Regions from separate parts of the Rahnella sp. GSA61A genome, predicted to be linked through region 3. Evidence: predicted binding sites of a transcription regulator. Region 3 holds the regulator's gene; each other region holds the start of a gene.
What was found. Region 3 encodes PurR, which represses purine synthesis genes. Its sites were predicted from a motif close to CANGCAAACGTTTGCNTG; they were not measured.
Positions count from the first base shown of each region.

Region 1 (4,524 bases), on a different contig from region 3:
CAGGAGAGTCTTTAACGGGGAGTCAAAAGAGAGAAAAGTGTTACCGATGAAGGACATTTGTATCCTTCACCGGTCATTCTTTTACCGATTTATGTCGCGGTGGAATTAAACCGCGCTGGCGCCAATCAGGGATTCCGGTTTGACCTGAACAGGCTTGGTTTTGTATTTCGCCAGAAACTGCGGCTGGAAAATACACATGCGGATGGCGCTGCGATATTCGCCGTTCACAAAGAATTCCTGTTTCAGTTCACCTTCAAGCTCGAAGCCTAATTTGCTGTAAATGTGGATCGCCTTTTTATTTTCTTTATCCACGATTAAATACAGTTTGTAGAGGTTAAGAACGGAGAAGGCATAATCCATCGCCAGACGGACAGCGTCACCGGCAAAGCCTTTGCCCTGATGCTGCGGATCGATGATGATCTGAAATTCCGCGCGGCGGTGAATATGATTAATTTCCACCAGCTCGACCAGGCCGACCGGTCCGCTTTCGTATTCAATAATAAAGCGGCGTTCGCTTTGGTCGTGAATATGCTTGTGATACAAGTCGGTCAGTTCGACGAAAGCCTCGTAAGGTTCTTCAAACCAGTAACGCATGATGCTGGCGTTATTATCAAGACGATGAACAAACGACAGGTCGTCCTTTTCCAGTGGACGTAATCTGACGCTGTTATGGCTAAACATGGGGTGTTCCTCAACTATAAAAGCCGTTTTATGAGGGTAACCTTCGTAAATATGAAATCGGAAACAACCGTGTTCCCGATGAAGGTCGGCGCACAAACGACGTTTAAACGTGCGCCGGGATGTGCATTATATCGGACGAAATGTAAACAAATGTCAAATGACGGAAAATAAAAAACCGGCGCATGGCCGGTTTATAGTGAAATCATGATGCAGTGGTAGATTAATCTTCTGCATATCCGCGTTCAGAAAGCGGATTGTTATCCAGCAGCGCCTGACCCTTTTGCAGCGACAAACGTCCGTCAACGAACCAGCTGACGACCAGCGGATAAATGCTGTGTTCCTGCGTTTGTATGCGGGCAATCAGCTCTTCTTCTGTATCGTCAGCAAACACCGGGACTTTGGCCTGTAAAATCACCGGACCGCCATCGAGTTCTTCAGTCACAAAATGCACGGACGTACCGTGTTCCGCATCCTGATTTTCAATGGCCTGACGGTGGGTGTGCAGACCCGGATATTTTGGCAGCAGGGAAGGGTGGATGTTGATCATGCGTCCGGCAAAGCGCTGGACGAATTCAGCGGTCAGAATACGCATATAACCGGCAAGTACCACCAGATCAGGCTGGAAAGTGTCAATGGCATCCGCCAGTGCAACGTCAAATTCCGCCCGGTCCCGGTAAGCCTTAACATCCAGTGCATGCGCGGGAATACCGGCTAAACGGGCTCTTTCAAGCCCGTATGCAGCTGCTTTATTGCTGAAGACCGCACTGAGTGTTGCGTTAATTCGTCCCTGCTGGCAGGCATCAATCAGGGCCTGTAAATTGCTCCCCTCGCCCGATACCAGAACCACAATCCTTTTCATTTTGCTACCCGTCTTCAGTCAGTTGATTTACTGGTTTTATTCAATAACCACGCGTTCAGCGGAGTCAGAGGCTTTAATGTAGCCAATTTTCCACGCTTTTTCGCCATTATCGTTCAGTAATGCAATCGCCTGATCGGCCAGTTCTGCCGGAAGTGCCACCAGCATGCCCACACCACAGTTAAAGGTGCGGTACATTTCGTGACGGCTGACATTACCGGCGGTTTGCAGCCAGGTGAAGACATCCGGCCACTGCCAGCTTGATTCGTCGATAATCACCTGTGTGTTGTCCGGCAATACACGTGGGATATTTTCCCAGAAGCCGCCACCGGTCAGATGGACGATGCCGTGAACATCCACGTTTTCGATCAGGTTCAGAATCGATTTCACGTAAATTTTGGTTGGTGCGAGCAGGTGATCGGCCAGCGGTTTGCCTGCCAGATCGGTAGTTTCCGGGTCAGTCTTACTGACTTCCAGAATTTTGCGCACCAGAGAATAACCGTTGGAATGCGGGCCACTGGCGGCCAGGCCGATCAGCACATCCCCGTCAGCCACTTTGCTGCCGTCGATGATTTCTGATTTTTCCACCACACCCACGCAGAAGCCTGCCACGTCGTAATCTTCGCCGTGATACATGCCCGGCATTTCAGCGGTTTCACCACCGACTAACGCACAGCCAGACTGTTTACAGCCTTCTGCGATACCGGTGATTACGCTGGCGGCAGTATCGACGTCCAGTTTGCCGGTGGCGTAATAGTCGAGGAAGAACAGCGGTTCAGCGCCCTGAACGATTAAATCGTTGACGCACATCGCGACCAGATCGATACCGATAGTATCATGGCGTTTCAAATCCATCGCCAGACGCAGCTTGGTGCCAACGCCGTCGGTACCCGAAACCAGTACGGGTTCACGATATTTTTGCGGCAGCGCGCAGAGGGCACCAAAACCGCCCAGTCCACCCATCACTTCAGGGCGGCGAGTCTGTTTTACTACACCTTTAATGCGGTCTACCAATGCGTTACCGGCATCGATATCTACGCCTGCGTCTTTATAGCTGAGAGAGGTTTTGTCGGTCACTGCGAAGTCCCCACGGCGGTTTGGGTTGGTGGTTGAAGAATAAAGCGGGGCAATTCTAACAGTGGAAGCAAACGTTTGCGAGCGCCTTATTCGATGATGAGTTTTAGGCTGTCTATACTCTAACCGGGTTACTGATGATCCAGATCAGGCTATTTGGTATGGCGTTCAAAAAAAATGGCGTTATAATCTCGCGATTTTTTTTGCAGCTCAACCACCTTAGGAGAATAAATAATGAAGATCGTCGAGGTGAAACACCCGCTGGTGAAACACAAGCTGGGCCTGATGCGTGAAAACGACATCAGCACGAAACGTTTTCGCGAACTGGCTTCTGAGGTGGGAAGTCTGCTGACGTATGAAGCGACTGCTGATTTAGAAACTGAAAAAGTGACGATCGAAGGCTGGAATGGCCCGGTTGAAATCGATCAGATTAAAGGCAAGAAAATTACCGTAGTGCCTATCCTGCGTGCCGGTCTGGGCATGATGGAAGGCGTACTGGAACACGTTCCGAGTGCGCGTATCAGTGTGGTCGGCGTGTACCGTGATGAAGAAACCCTCAAGCCTGTGCCGTATTTTCAGAAACTGGTTTCTAACATTGAAGAACGTCTGGCACTGGTGGTTGATCCGATGCTGGCGACGGGGGGGTCTATGATTGCCACCATCGACCTGCTGAAAAAAGCCGGCTGCCAGAGCATTAAAGTGCTGGTGCTGGTTGCCGCGCCTGAAGGGATCGCCGCTCTCGAAGCCGCACACCCGGACGTTGAGTTGTACACCGCCTCGGTGGATCAGGGACTCAACGATAAAGGCTACATCATCCCGGGGCTCGGCGATGCGGGCGACAAGATATTTGGTACGAAATAAATAAGCGTTTAGCCGACTAATCAGTCGGCTTTTTTTTGCTCGTCATATACAACATCACACCATTGAGAGGATCACATTCATGACCCGTCGTGTCATCGGGGTAAGCGAACGTCCGCCATTGCTGCAGACGATTCCCCTGAGTTTCCAGCATCTGTTTGCCATGTTTGGTGCCACCGTCCTGGTGCCCATTCTGTTTAAGATCAACCCGGCAACGGTGCTGCTGTTCAATGGCATAGGGACTTTGCTGTATTTATTTGTCTGTAAAGGGAAAATACCGGCTTACCTTGGCTCGAGCTTCGCGTTTATTTCCCCGGTGCTGTTGCTGTTACCGATGGGGTATGAGGTGGCGCTCGGTGGTTTTATTGCCTGCGGGCTGTTGTTCTGCCTGGTGGCGCTGATTGTTAAGAAAGCCGGAATTGGCTGGATTAACGTGATATTCCCGCCTGCGGCGATGGGCGCAATCGTTGCCGTCATCGGACTGGAACTGGCGGGCGTGGCGGCGAATATGGCGGGTCTGTTACCTGCCGAGGGCGCGGCGGTGGATTCCACCACCATTACCATTTCGCTGGTGACACTGTCTGTGACCATTCTGGGGTCCGTGCTGTTCCGTGGTTTCCTGGCGATTATCCCGATCCTGATCGGCGTGCTGGTGGGTTATGCACTGTCGTTCTTTATGGGGGTGGTGGATGTCTCAACGATCGAGAATGCGCACTGGTTCGCGCTGCCAACCTTCTATACGCCACGTTTTGAATGGGTCGCCATCCTCACGATCCTGCCTGCGGCGCTGGTGGTTATTGCCGAACACGTCGGGCATCTGGTTGTGACGGCAAACATTGTGAAGAAAGATTTACTGCGTGATCCGGGCCTGCACCGTTCGATGCTGGCAAACGGTTTGTCGACCGTGTTGTCCGGTTTCTTCGGCTCAACGCCAAATACCACGTACGGTGAAAACATCGGCGTCATGGCCATCACCAAGGTATACAGCACCTGGGTTATTGGCGGCGCGGCCATTCTGGCTATTCTGCTTTCCTGTATCGGCAAACTGGCGGCAG
Region 1 is NZ_JAHXYO010000002.1:98,853-103,376, forward strand. Features, by position in the region: gene speG (spermidine N1-acetyltransferase) at 106-681, opposite strand; gene purN (phosphoribosylglycinamide formyltransferase) at 902-1,540, opposite strand; gene purM (phosphoribosylformylglycinamidine cyclo-ligase) at 1,577-2,614, opposite strand; gene upp (uracil phosphoribosyltransferase) at 2,846-3,472, shown strand; gene uraA (uracil permease) at 3,552-4,524, shown strand, end outside.
Region 1: purM (phosphoribosylformylglycinamidine cyclo-ligase) is a predicted target of PurR. The motif match lies at 2,679-2,696, and genes of this name have one in related genera.

Region 2 (4,524 bases), on a different contig from region 3:
GATAAGCCAGACTGATGCGACTGCCGGAGAACAGATAAATGGCTGTTGCTGTCAGCAGGCTGATCAGAACCGACAGCGGCAGATGTGAAAACAGCTCCTCCCAGGCCAGTGTGCTGGCTTCTTCACCATAAATAGAGACCGCAAAATCATATTTTTCCGATCGGGCGCTCAGCAAAGGGGCGCGCGGCAGGGCACTGGTGTTGATGATTGAATTTTTGCCGTATTCGAGATTTTGTTGTCCGACGTTGAGAACGATGTGGCTGGCATAAGGCGGTTGGGGCTCGAGCAGGAAATTCGACAAGATCCCGATGTTATAGACAAACAGTTCACCGTTAAGATTATCCGGTGTGGTCGGATGCCATAAAACCAGCGTCGGTGTATTGACACGGCTCCATTTCGAGGCGCGCAACTCAAGTTGGGTTTTACCCTGTGCGAAGGAAGGCAAGGTTTGATTGAAATTCAGATCCAGCGTGCCTACCAGGCTTGAACAAACAATGGTGCCGTTGCTGACGAGACTGATTGAACGTAATGTTTGCATGCGGGCGACGGTTTGTTGCAACAGAGGTTGCTGTGCCTTACAGGCGAGTGTCTGGTCGAAAGGAATAATTTTGCCGGCCGGAGAAGCGGGTTCAAGCAATTTTTCCAGTTTTTCAACGGTGTGAACAGCCACACGTTTTTGATCTTCGGCGATAACCTGGGCTTGTTCGTAGATACGAATGCCCAGCGTCAGAAGCAGCGTACATATCCCCATGGCACTGGCGAGGGCAATGCGATAGTAGCGATACTTCGCGAGTCCGGTCTGGGAGAACAGCATCGTTCTAATCCTTTTATCCCGAGTTAAAGGCAGGCTCAAAATTATTATTTTAAAGGGTTACCGATGCGTAACAGCCATTTCGTTTTTATAGAGAGTAGCTGTAAATCGTCGGGCGCTCAGTTTGAGTAGCGGCAAACTCCCTATATTTCTCTGTTCAAATCGAAAAAAACATACAGGTGACAGTGTCACTGAGGTTTTTCCTGTCCATTTCCGACATTTACGCAGACGTAATAAGGGGGACCCGGACAGGGGAAATCAGGCGGAAATCAGCATGCCGCACCTGCAGGGTATAATGCAAGTCTCACTACCATTATGTATTGATAATACAACAGGTTGTTGTTAGCGAAGGTTTTATTGCTGCCGGCTACCGGCCAGGTGGTATTTCCTGCGGTAAATTGGTTGAAATTAATACAACCTGAAAATACCGCAGGAAGAGGTCATCTTTTCGACCGGATCAGTCGCACTGAACCTTAATCGCCAGACCGCCACGCGAGGTTTCCCGATATTTGGAATTCATATCTTTACCGGTTTCGTACATTGTCTCAATGACTTTATCCAATGAAACTCTCGGCTCACTGGTGCGGCGTAATGCCATACGGGCGGCATTAATGGCTTTCACTGACGCGATGGCATTACGTTCGATGCACGGTACCTGAACCTGTCCGGCAACAGGGTCACAGGTTAATCCCAGATTGTGTTCCATGCCAATTTCGGCCGCAACGCACACCTGTTCCGGGCTGCCGCCAAGCAATTCCGTCAAGCCTGCCGCCGCCATTGAACAGGCTACGCCAACTTCACCCTGACAGCCCACTTCAGCGCCTGAAATCGACGCATTCATTTTATACAGAATACCGATAGCACCGGAACTCAGGAAATAACGCAGATAAATGTCCGGGCTGACCGACTGAATGAACTGGTCATAATACGCCAGCACCGCAGGCACAATGCCGCATGCGCCGTTGGTGGGTGCCGTCACGACACGTCCGCCTGCCGCGTTTTCTTCGTTAACCGCGAGGGCAAACATATTCACCCAGTCGATCACGTTCATCGGGTCACTGGAAAGTTTGTCGTTAGACACCAGCATCCGGCGCAGGGCAGAAGCACGACGCGGCACCCGCAACGGGCCAGGCAGAACGCCTTCGGTATTCAGGCCGCGATCGATACAGGCCTGCATGGTGTGCCAGATCTTCTCGAAATACTGCTCAATGTCCTGCTTACTGTGCTGCGCCAGCTCGTTTTTCATCACCAGACCGGATAATGACAGCCCGGTTTCCTTACATTTTGCCAGCATTTCACTGGCCGAATTAAAGCTGTACGGCACCGCCACTTCATCCAGCACAGGCTGACCGAAATGCTCGTCATCAACGATAAAGCCGCCGCCGACCGAGTAATAGGTTTTGCTGTAAATCATCTTGTCGCCAGCAAAAGCGTGAATTTGCATGGCGTTTTCGTGACGCGGTAAATTCTCCCCGCGGAACACCATACCGGTATCACGTGGGAAATCGACTTCATGCTGGGTTCCGCCCAGCGGCAGACGCTCACGTTGCTCAACGTCGCGGATAAAATGTGGAATGCCGTCGATGTCGACGGTATCTGGCTGATTGCCCGCCAGACCTAAAATAATGGCGATATCTGTGTGGTGGCCTTTACCTGTCAGAGACAAAGAACCAAAAACGTCCACAGCGACACGCGTAACGGCAGGCATCATGCCCTTTTCCAGCAGGTCATCAGCGAACTGTTTGCCTGCTTTCATCGGGCCCAAAGTATGGGAACTGGAAGGGCCAATCCCGACCTTGAACATGTCGAAAACGCTAATCACGTCGAATACTCCTGTAATAGATTGCGGCAGGGAACGGGATCCCTGGCTTCCATAAATGAACCAACACCAGAGACAGCCCTTATGGACGGGTCTCTTGTTCTTATGGATAGACTTATAGTTTAAAAGGGCTGAGAGGCAAAAGTTTCATTTTTCGCATGAAATAAACTTATTTGATGCAAAAGTGTGATCGTAATGTAATCACTGAGCTCAGACTTCAACCTGCCGGGCCAACTGACGGATGATTCCCGCCGTCAGCCCCCAGACAAATTGTTGCTGATACCAGGACAGATAAACCCGGTGATGAGTGCCTCTGCGGTGAATATCCAGGGGGTGATAACGTGCGAGATCAAAGGCTTCCCGCAGCGGCATTTCAAACAACTCGGCGACTTCATCTTCCGCGGGATGCAGTGGTACATCAACAGGCAACAGCCCGATAACCGGCGTGACCTGAAAACCGCTGCTGCTGTCCTGCGGCGACAGTGTGCCTAATATATGAACCTGTTCAGGGGGGATCGCGACCTCTTCATGCGCTTCGCGTAATGCGGTGGCAATAATCGAGGCATCGGAAGCATCTGCTGCACCACCGGGAAAGGCGACCTGGCCGGCGTGTTTACGCAACTGATCGGAGCGGCGCGTCAGTAAAAGGGTCGGTTCCGGACGACAAATAATCGGGATCAACACAGCGGCGTGGCGGGTTCCGCGCAACGCCGCAGCAGGCAGGCGCGGCTGCTGCAATTGAAAACGCAGGATGAAATCTTCCACGGCAGGTGAAAACGTCTGTAAGGGCGCGTGTTGTTCCAGCAGCGTCACGGCTGTATTTCTCCTAATTCAGGCAGAATACGGGCAATCTTATCAAAAGTTTCCTGATATTCCGCCTGTTCCTGACTGTCAGCGACGATCCCGCCACCCGCCCAGCAGTAAATTTTGCCCTGTGCGGTGAGCAATGTGCGGATGGTGATATTGCTGTCCATCGTGCCGCAGCAACTCAGATATGCAATGCTGCCGCAATAGCCGTTGCGCCGGTGCGGTTCAAGTTCTTCGATAATTTCCATGGCACGCACTTTGGGCGCACCGGTAATGGAGCCGCCGGGGAAACAGGCACGCAGTAAGGCGCTGGCGTGACAGGTTTCGGGTAACCGGGCGGTGATCGTGCTGACCAGATGATGGACGGCGGGGAAGGGCTCCACAACGAACAGCTCCGGCACCCGCACACTGCCGGGTGTCGCCACGCGGCCGATATCGTTACGCAGCAAATCGACAATCATCAGGTTTTCGGCGCGATCCTTTTCCGATGCCGCGAGCCGTTCTGCCTGCTGCATATCCTCAGTCGGATCTTCGCAGCGCGGCAGCGTTCCCTTAATCGGGCGGGTCTGTATCTCAGCGTCTTTCAGCCAGATGAAACGCTCGGGTGAAAGACAGACAACGGCATTTTCCGGCAGACGCAGAAACGCGGAGAAAGGGGCGCGGTTAGCCTGATTGAGGCGCAGGAAAGCCTGCCATTCATCGCCGCTGTATTCCGTCGAAAACCGCTGCGCCAGATTGATCTGATAGCAATCACCACTGTGAATATATTCCTGAATCTTACGGAATTTCTCACCGTATTCTTCGCGGCTCATATTTGCCCGCCACGGCGCATGTAAACAGAAAGGCGCAGGAGAAGGAACAGGTTGGTACTGGGCCAGCCAGCGTAAACGTTCAGAAACGTCACCATGGCAAATCAGCGTCAGGCGCTGTAAATGGTGATCGGCAATCAGCGCCCAGTCATAAATCCCTGCCGCCATATCCGGCAGGTCGATATCCCGTTCCGCAGTTTCAGGCAATGTTTCTATCCTGCGCCCCAGGTCATAACCGAACAAACCCAGTGCGCCGCCCAGAAAAGGAAAATCCGCTG
Region 2 is NZ_JAHXYO010000024.1:28,058-32,581, forward strand. Features, by position in the region: gene LC431_RS22530 (EAL domain-containing protein) at 1-814, opposite strand, end outside; gene LC431_RS22535 (L-serine ammonia-lyase) at 1,269-2,633, opposite strand; gene LC431_RS22540 (CoA pyrophosphatase) at 2,841-3,443, opposite strand; gene pabB (aminodeoxychorismate synthase component 1) at 3,440-4,524, opposite strand, start outside.
Region 2: LC431_RS22535 (L-serine ammonia-lyase) is a predicted target of PurR. The motif match lies at 2,661-2,678, and genes of this name have one in related genera.

Region 3 (4,524 bases):
CGTCTTTGACAGCAGCCAGGCACATTCTGCGTTGTATGACACCGAGCGCACAGCCGAGTTGTTCTGCGAGCTGGTCAACCGCTGGAAACGCTTAGGAGGCTGGCCTCTGGCGCTTTCAGACGAAGAAGTCGAAGACGAAACAGCATCGGAAGAAAATCAGCAATAACAACTTTTGCACCGAACTGAAGACAAAAAAAGAGCGACATCATGTCGCTCTTTTTACTTTCCGGCCGAAAAACCGTTAGTCTTCTGTCGTATTACTCTCTTCAGAAGATTTGTATTTCTCAGCGGTTTCTTTGATCAACTGCTGCAGTTCGCCGCGCTGGAACATCTCAACCACGATGTCGCAGCCGCCAACCAGTTCACCGTCAACCCACAGTTGCGGGAACGTTGGCCAGTTAGCAAATTTTGGCATCTCAGCACGGATGTCCGGGTTCTGCAGGATATCCACGTAAGCGAAACGCTCGCCACAGGCTGAAAGCGCCTGAACAGCCTGAGCGGAGAAACCGCAGCTTGGCAGTTTCGGCGAACCTTTCATGTACAGCAGAATCGGGTTTTCAGAAACTTGCTTCTGAATTTTTTCAATTGTTGGAGTGGTCATTTCTTGCTTCCTCAAGCCGGTACAGGCTGTCACGATCATTACTCTTCACGCGCAGCATAAAGAGACGGTGCGCAATCACAATACCTTCTATTGTAACGATGGCAGCCATCAGATAAAAACGCCATTTTTTGTGTGGTCTTTCTCAATACTGGCATTTTGTTTAACAATCTTTAATGTGTGCGCTCAGGCTCACATCTTTAAACATTCATTGAGAATAACATTTTTGGCGTTCACCGATAACGCCAGATTTGCAAAATTCCATTCTTTAACTCAAATATTAACACCATGAAAAGTGGTTATTTTTTTGACTAAAAATGGCGGTTATTTCGACATAAAAAAAGCCATTAACTTTTTCTCACAATATGATCTAGAATCGAGTCAATTCGTGCTTTTTTGTCAGGTTCTTTTAGGCAATACTCTGACATCCCTGATGTTTAACCTACCACTCATGGTAACGAAGCTATGCGCTTACTGTTCACGCTTTTTGTGCTGCTCTTTACCCAGCTATTTCTGAATATGGCACATGCATCGCCGCAGACACGTGTTTCTGCCGATCAGCGTAAAAGCCATGTTAATCAGGCTGCACCTGAAGAACGGCGAAAGCGAAAAACGGTGGCCGCGAAAACCAGTAAAAAAACTAAAATCGCGCCAGTGACAGAACAAAAAATTCAGGACAAGAATTCGAAGAAGAAAGTTAAAAGTACCGAACTGGCTAAACGAAAGACCACGACGGAGAAAAGTGTCAAAACGACCCGGGCCGAAAGTAAAAAAGAAAAGACACTGAAGACCACGCGGGCCGAAAGCAAAACAGAGAAACACGCCAAAACCCGTTCACTCGCGAAAAACAGCACGGAAAGGGTCAGTAAAAAAGAAGCGTATGGCCGGCACCGTAAAGGTAAAAAGCCCGAAGAAGACAGCAAACCGATTACGCTAAGTGCAACGCATAAAAAACGCTATCAGCATGCCCAGCAAACGGCGATGACCAAACTGATGCATCAGGTAGGAAAACCATATCGCTGGGGCGGAACCTCGCCGAATACCGGTTTTGATTGCAGCGGCTTAGTCTATTACGCCTACAAAGATTTGATCCGTATTAAAATGCCACGCACAGCGAATGAAATGTATCACCTGCGCGATGCGGCTCCGGTCAAACGCGGCGAACTTGAAAGCGGTGATCTGGTGTTCTTCAGAATCAATAACCGCGGCGCAGCAGACCATGTTGGTGTTTACGTGGGGAACGGCAAGTTTATTCAGTCTCCAAGAACGGGCGAAGACATTAAAATCACCTCTCTCGGCGACGATTACTGGCAAGATCATTATGTGGGTGCACGCCGGGTAATGACGCCGAAAACGATCCGATAATAAACAATTCGTTAAGTCTGAAGTTTCGCTAATCAGCCATTGAATAGCATTTAACGAAGAGTTTCTGCAGGGAAGAGTATCGGCGGTAACGGCCACTGCGTAAAATTGAAAAGGGCGATTCCTGTAACAGGAATCGCCCTTTTTTATGGCGGATCACTTACTGAATCAGTTCATCACCGCAGTGAAACTGAAAGCGATAATCATAAGCAAAGCGCATACCGTGGTGATCAACGATAATTTCAGGTTGCTGTCCATCAAACCCCCCTTTCGGATCAAATTGTGGCATTTTTTAAGCCACACTAATTGTGTGCCAACGCATTTTCGCATAATTAACATTTAAAATCTTGTGCTGAATGACAATGTATCCCTGAGAATTTTACTTCCACTTTCCTGCATTATAAGAGAAAATTGTCGGTTAACACGCCTGTGTGCCGGTTGATTTCACCCGAGAGCATTTCACGCCTCATTCTGAAGAATCCACCCAACGATTTCACTGCCCTTTTAGAAGCCAGCAGTGAGATCCACGCAAGCAAACGATTAACATAATGCTAACGTGCTGAAACACGTGAGTTCAGGAGTCATTGTTTACATGGCAACGATTAAAGATGTCGCAAAGCGCGCTGGCGTTTCCACTACAACCGTGTCGCACGTCATCAATAAAACACGTTTCGTCGCCGAAGAAACCAAAGAAGCGGTTCTCCTTGCAATCAAAGAGTTACATTACTCGCCGAGTGCTGTAGCCCGCAGTCTGAAGGTCAATAACACCAAAACGATCGGTCTGCTTGCCACCTCCAGCGAAGCGCCCTATTTTGCCGAAGTGATTGAAGCCGTAGAAAACAGCTGCTTCTCCAAAGGCTATACGCTGATTTTGTGTAACTCGCATAATAATCTGGAAAAACAACAAGCCTACCTGCAAATGCTGGCGCAAAAACGCGTCGATGGCTTGCTGGTGATGTGCGCGGAATATCCTGATGAGTTGCTCAATATGCTCGAGGAGCACCGTTCGATCCCAATGGTGGTCATGGACTGGGGCGAAGCGCGTAAGAACTTCACCGACAGCATTATTGATAATGCTTTCGAAGGGGGTTACATGGCCGGGCGTTATCTGATTGAACGCGGTCATCGTGATATTGGGGTGATCCCGGGCCAACTGGCACGTAATACCGGCGGTGGCCGCTTCCAGGGTTTTGTGAAAGCACTGACTGAAGCCAATATTCCGCTGCGTGACGAATGGGTGGTTCAGGGCGATTTCGAGCCGGAATCGGGCTATCAGGCGATGCATAAAATTCTGATGCAGAAGCACCGCCCGACTGCCGTATTTTGTGGCGGCGATGTGATGGCAATGGGCGCAATCTGTGCCGCAGACGAACTGGGCCTGCGCGTCCCTCAGGATATTTCCGTAATCGGTTACGACAATGTGCGTAACGCCCGTTACTTCTCCCCCGCGCTGACAACCGTGCATCAGCCGAAAGAACGTCTGGGTGAAATGGCCTTTACCATGTTGCTGGACAGAATTGTCAGTAAGCGTGAAGAGTCTCAGACCATTGAGGTGCATCCGAAACTGGTCGAACGCCGTTCCGTAGCCGATGGTCCGTACCGCGATTACCGCCGTTAACAGATATCGAACGCCTGCAGATGCAGGCGTTTTTTTCTAATCACGCAGCCATTCCTGATTCATGGTTTCTGTATCGCCCATATATTCCAGCAACCAGGCCAGCGAGGGTGACGGATTGCTTTGATCCCACGTCAGGCAACACGGGCTGTCGGGAAACGTATTTTCCAGCGTCAGCACCTGCAACTTTTTCTGTTCTATCCACGGCGTGACGCGATGAACCGGCATCATACCCACGCATAAGCCTTCGGTCAGGCATTCCAGCGCGCAGGTCCAGTCTGGCACGACCAGCCGCCGCTGGTTATCCAGCGTCCATGTATCCCGCTTAGGCAATGTCCGGGAGGTGTCTTCCAGACAGAGTGCAGGATAAGGCCGCAGCTCATCATCATTCAGCGCGCCGGATAACTGCGCAAGCGGATGTTGCGGGCTGACGACGCAATGCCAGTCCATAAATCCCATGTCACGAAAACTGAAGCCCCCGCCAACCGGTATCGCGCGTGTAGCACCGATCGCCACGTCTGCCCGCCCGTCAACCAGCGCATCCCAGACACCATTAAACACTTCTGAGTGAATAATGAGTTCGGTGTCCGCAAAATGGCGGTAGAAATCGAGCACCAGACGCCGTGTCCGTGCGGGTTTTACAATCCGGTCAACCGCCACACGTAATTCGCCGCGCCAGCCGTTCGCCACCTGCTGACACTGCCGGCGCGTGGCTATCATTTTTTTTGTCAGAATCCGCGCTTCATCGACAAAAACCTTTCCCGCAGGCGTCAGTACCACGTCACGATGGCGACGTTCAAACAACGGCACGGCCAGCCACTGCTCAAGCTGACGGACGGTATAGCTGATAGCAGAAGGTACGCGGTGCAAATCTTGCGCTGCCGCACTAAAACTACCTGTTCTTGCCACGGCATCTACCACTTCAAGGGCGTATTCTGACCACATAATT
Region 3 is NZ_JAHXYO010000016.1:66,300-70,823, reverse strand. Features, by position in the region: gene rnt (ribonuclease T) at 1-166, shown strand, start outside; gene LC431_RS18940 (Grx4 family monothiol glutaredoxin) at 242-601, opposite strand; gene LC431_RS26305 (hypothetical protein) at 582-710, opposite strand; gene LC431_RS18935 (C40 family peptidase) at 1,064-1,963, shown strand; gene LC431_RS18930 (YnhF family membrane protein) at 2,129-2,218, opposite strand; gene purR (HTH-type transcriptional repressor PurR) at 2,553-3,578, shown strand; gene punR (DNA-binding transcriptional activator PunR) at 3,615-4,520, opposite strand.

Region 4 (4,524 bases), on a different contig from region 3:
CGGCCACCGCCATTTGCTCTTCCAGTAAAGCAAACGGATCTTCAGTCCGGGTTTCGGCCATGCCGTTGTGCTCAATCTGCGTTAGCTTGCCACGTGTGGTCAGCGTGATCAGCGGATCGGCCACCAGAATATCGAAACGATTATGCTGGTGCTGTGCCGAACCTGAATGCAGTAACATCGCCCACGGCAAAGCAGAAAGCGGCGCGAACCGTTCAGTTATTGCATCGGGTTGATAAGGTAATGAATGGAAAACAACGGGTTGGGCGAATGGCATGACGGGTATGAGTTTCTCTGGCGCAGTGACTATTTTTCAGGATCCTAACACAGATCGGGCTGCCTGAAAGCAGCGCAGGCGATTTGCGTGAATAAGGCGTATACTGTGCAACCCCGCACTGCGCGGGCTTTTTATTATCACCCGTACAACAGGACACTCCCATGCTGACAGGTATGCCTTCATTATCACATCACGAACAAGAACAGGCCGCCGATCGTATCCGCCAGTTAATGGAAAACGGCATGAGCAGCGGCGAAGCCATTGCGACCGTTGCAGAAGAAATCCGCGAAACGCATAAAGGTGACCGTGTGACCGTCATTTTTGATGACGAAGACGACGAATAAAACGTTGCTCCGCAGTTTCCCTTTGCTGCAAAGAAAAACCGGACTCTTTTCAGGCGTCCGGTTTTTTTTCATCTCAGCGTCAGGAATGGATTAGCCTTTAACCACCACTGCAGCCGCTGCCTGTTTGGCCTGTTCCACGGCGTCTTCAACGTTGTCCGCCGTCGCCAGCGCTACGCCAAGGCGGCGCTTACCACTGATTTCCGGCTTACCGAACAGACGGATCTGGTTGTAACCGGTCAGTGCGTTTTCCAGGCCGGTAAACGTCACGTTGCTGCTGGTCAGTTCCGGCAGGATTACGGCAGAAGCGGAAGGGCCGAACTGGCGGATATTGCCCACAGGCAGACCGAGGAATGCGCGCACATGCAGGGCGAACTCTGATAAATCCTGAGAAATCAGCGTTACCATCCCGGTGTCGTGCGGGCGAGGTGACACTTCGCTGAAGATCACTTCATCACCACAAACGAACAGTTCAACGCCAAACAGGCCTTTACCGCCCAACGCTTTCACCACTTTCTCTGCGATGTCTTTGGCGCGCTGCAATGCAAGGTCTGTCATCTGCTGTGGCTGCCAGGATTCGCGGTAATCACCGTCTTCCTGACGGTGTCCGATTGGCGCACAGAAATGAATACCATCAACGGCGCTGATCGTCAGCAGGGTGATTTCAAAATCAAACTTCACCAGACCTTCAACGATGACACGTCCGCCGCCAGCACGGCCACCTTGCTGGGCATAATCCCATGCCGCCTGTAACTGATCGGCACTGCGGATCAGGCTCTGACCTTTACCGGAAGAGCTCATCACCGGTTTGATAATGCACGGATAGCCGATGGCGTCGATCGCCTCACGGACAGCCGCTTCATCATCGGCAAACTGATAAGTGGAAGTAGGCAGCTTCAGCGTTTCGGCAGCCAGACGACGGATGCCTTCGCGGTTCATGGTCAGGCGTGTCGCTTCAGCACAAGGCACGACGTTGTGACCCTGTTTTTCCAGCTCGACCAGCATGCTGGTGGCAATCGCTTCGATTTCCGGCACGATAAAATCAGGGTGTTCGCTTTCGATAACCTGTTTCAGTGCATCGCCATCCAGCATGTTAATGACATGGCTGCGATGGGCGACCTGCATCGCGGGTGCATCGGCGTAGCGATCAACGGCGATCACTTCCAGACCCAGTCGCTGGCATTCAATCGCCACTTCTTTGCCCAGTTCGCCGGAGCCTAATAACATGACGCGGGTGGCGCCAGTGCGCAGTGCAGTACCAATGGTTAACATAGCTTCGTACCCAGATCTGTGTGAAGGAAAATAGGAATTTCGGCGCGCAGTATATCTGAAATTATTGTCGACGAAAACGATTGCGCAGTGCTGTTGATAAATTTAAGCGGGAATAAAAGCAGGATTTTTTCAGCCTGTTTTCTGCCGTTTAAGGCAGTCTGCGGGCGTCTCTGTTATCATTTACCCAAACCATGGCGTCAGGCTTCCTGCCGCTGTCCCGATTTTTGCCTCACATAAAGAGTTATCGCCCTTGAGCACGCATTCCTTTTCTGCCCTGACATTACCCGTTGAGCAACTTTCTAACCTGAATGAACTGGGTTACACCGAAATGACCCCGATTCAGGAAGCGTCGTTGCCTGCCATCCTGCTGGGTCAGGACGTCCGCGCCAAAGCCAAAACCGGCAGCGGTAAAACAGCCGCTTTCGGTATCGGTTTACTGAACAGCATTACCGTTTCACAGTTCGTCGCTCAGGCGCTGGTATTGTGTCCGACCCGCGAACTGGCCGATCAGGTCAGCAAAGAATTACGCCGTCTGGCGCGTTTTACCCAAAACATCAAAATTCTGACCCTGTGCGGTGGCCAGGCAATCGGACCACAGCTTGAATCGCTGGTCCATCCGCCGCACATTGTGGTGGGTACGCCGGGCCGTATTCAGGAGCATCTGCGTAAAGGCACGCTGAAACTGGACGAACTGAAAGTACTGGTGCTGGATGAAGCGGACCGCATGCTGGATATGGGCTTTAGCGAAGATATCGAAGATGTCGTCAGTTATACGCCGCAGGATCGCCAGACGCTGCTGTTCTCCGCGACGTATCCGGACGGCATTGAGCGCATCAGTTCTAAATTTCAGCGTCAGCCGCTGAAGGTAGAAATCGAAGGCGAAGATGACATTGCTGATATCAGGCAGATTTTCATCGAAGCCGACAAACATCAGCGCTTATCGCTGCTGGCCGCGGTGCTGTATCAGTATCAGCCGACTTCCTGTGTGGTGTTCTGTAACACCAAACGTGACTGTCAGGATGTTTGTGATGACCTGAAGGCGAAAGGCATCAGTGCGCTGGCGCTGAACGGCGACCTCGAGCAGCGTGACCGCGACCGCGTACTGGTGCGTTTCTCCAACGGCAGTTGCCGCGTACTGGTGGCGACAGATGTTGCGGCACGCGGGCTGGACATTAAACAGCTCGGCCTGGTCATTAATTACGAGCTGTCTTTCGACCCGGAAGTTCACGTTCACCGCGTGGGCCGTACCGGTCGTGCGGGCACCAGTGGCCTGGCCGTCAGTCTCGTGACACCGCAGGAAATGCCGCGTGTAACGGCGCTGGAAGATTACACCCGCCAGCGGTTTACCTGGCAGCCCGCAGCGCAGGCACTGGCCGCCGCCCCGGTGGCGCTTGATCCTGAAATGGCAACGTTATGCATCGATGGCGGCCGTAAAGCCAAAATCCGTCCCGGCGATATTCTGGGCGCGCTGACCGGTGACGCCGGGCTGACCGCAGCTGAAGTTGGTAAAATCGATATGTTCCCGGTTCATGCTTATGTGGCGATTCGTCAGAAGAGCGCTAAGAAAGCGCTGCAACGTTTGCAGGAAGGGAAAATTAAAGGCAAGAATTGCAAAGCCATTATCTTGCGTTAACCGGGTTTATTATCGCTTTGCATTGGCCGTCTTATTGTTAATGTTGTGTTATTGCCTTGTTGAGGATTATATTATCTAACGCAAGCGATGACCTTGCCTTATGTAGGGATATTGTCCGGCAAGGTCAACTGAATGAACGACAAAGACTGGGAAGACGAACGATGAAAAAGATAATCTTGGGCGTTGTGATGGCCGTTGCAGGAATGAGCGGTCTGAGCCAGGTTGCACAGGCCGATGAGCCTGAAGTGAGAACGGCAACGGTAACACCCTGTTCCACGGCCACAAAAGATGAAGTGGCAGCACTGGTTAAACGTGATTTCCTGCAAAACCGTATTCCGCGCTGGGATGCAGATAAAAAAGTGCTCGGCACTTCTACACCGGTGGCCTGGGTGGTGACTGACAGCATCAGCGGCAATAACGCCAGATGGAATATCCCGCTAAAAGTGCGCGGTGATCACACTGATAAAACCTATCAGGTGACCCTCAACTGCCAGATCGGCGAAATCAGCTACAGCACGCCGGTATAGCCTTTCTGCACTTCCGATTGCGTCCGTTATTTCTTAGCGGACGCATTATTTCCCTGCATTGACGTCTCTTGGTTTCCCTGCCTAAACCTGTCACTCTTGTCACACCGCAAAGAGGACAAAGAGATCCCGAGATGATGACACCTCCAAAGGCTGAAAAACGCCCGCAAACCCTGAGCGTACACGGCGATGACCGCGTCGATAACTATTACTGGCTGCGTGATGATGACCGCGCCGATCCTCAGGTTCTGGCGTATCTGACCGCTGAAAACCAATATACCGAACAGGCCATGCAACCGCATCAGGCGCTGCGTGAAACCCTGTATGGCGAAATGGTTGCGCGTATTGCGCAACAGGATCATTCCGTTCCCTACGTGAAACATGGCTACCGTTATCAGACCCGTTATGAACCGGGCAACGAATACGCCATTTATCTGCGTCAGCCCGCAGCGGAACATGAAAACTGGAGCACGCTGATTG
Region 4 is NZ_JAHXYO010000024.1:32,600-37,123, forward strand. Features, by position in the region: gene pabB (aminodeoxychorismate synthase component 1) at 1-274, opposite strand, end outside; gene LC431_RS22550 (YoaH family protein) at 436-618, shown strand; gene purT (formate-dependent phosphoribosylglycinamide formyltransferase) at 709-1,887, opposite strand; gene dbpA (ATP-dependent RNA helicase DbpA) at 2,138-3,520, shown strand; gene yebF (protein YebF) at 3,682-4,047, shown strand; gene LC431_RS22570 (S9 family peptidase) at 4,179-4,524, shown strand, end outside.
Region 4: purT (formate-dependent phosphoribosylglycinamide formyltransferase) is a predicted target of PurR. The motif match lies at 1,957-1,974, and genes of this name have one in related genera.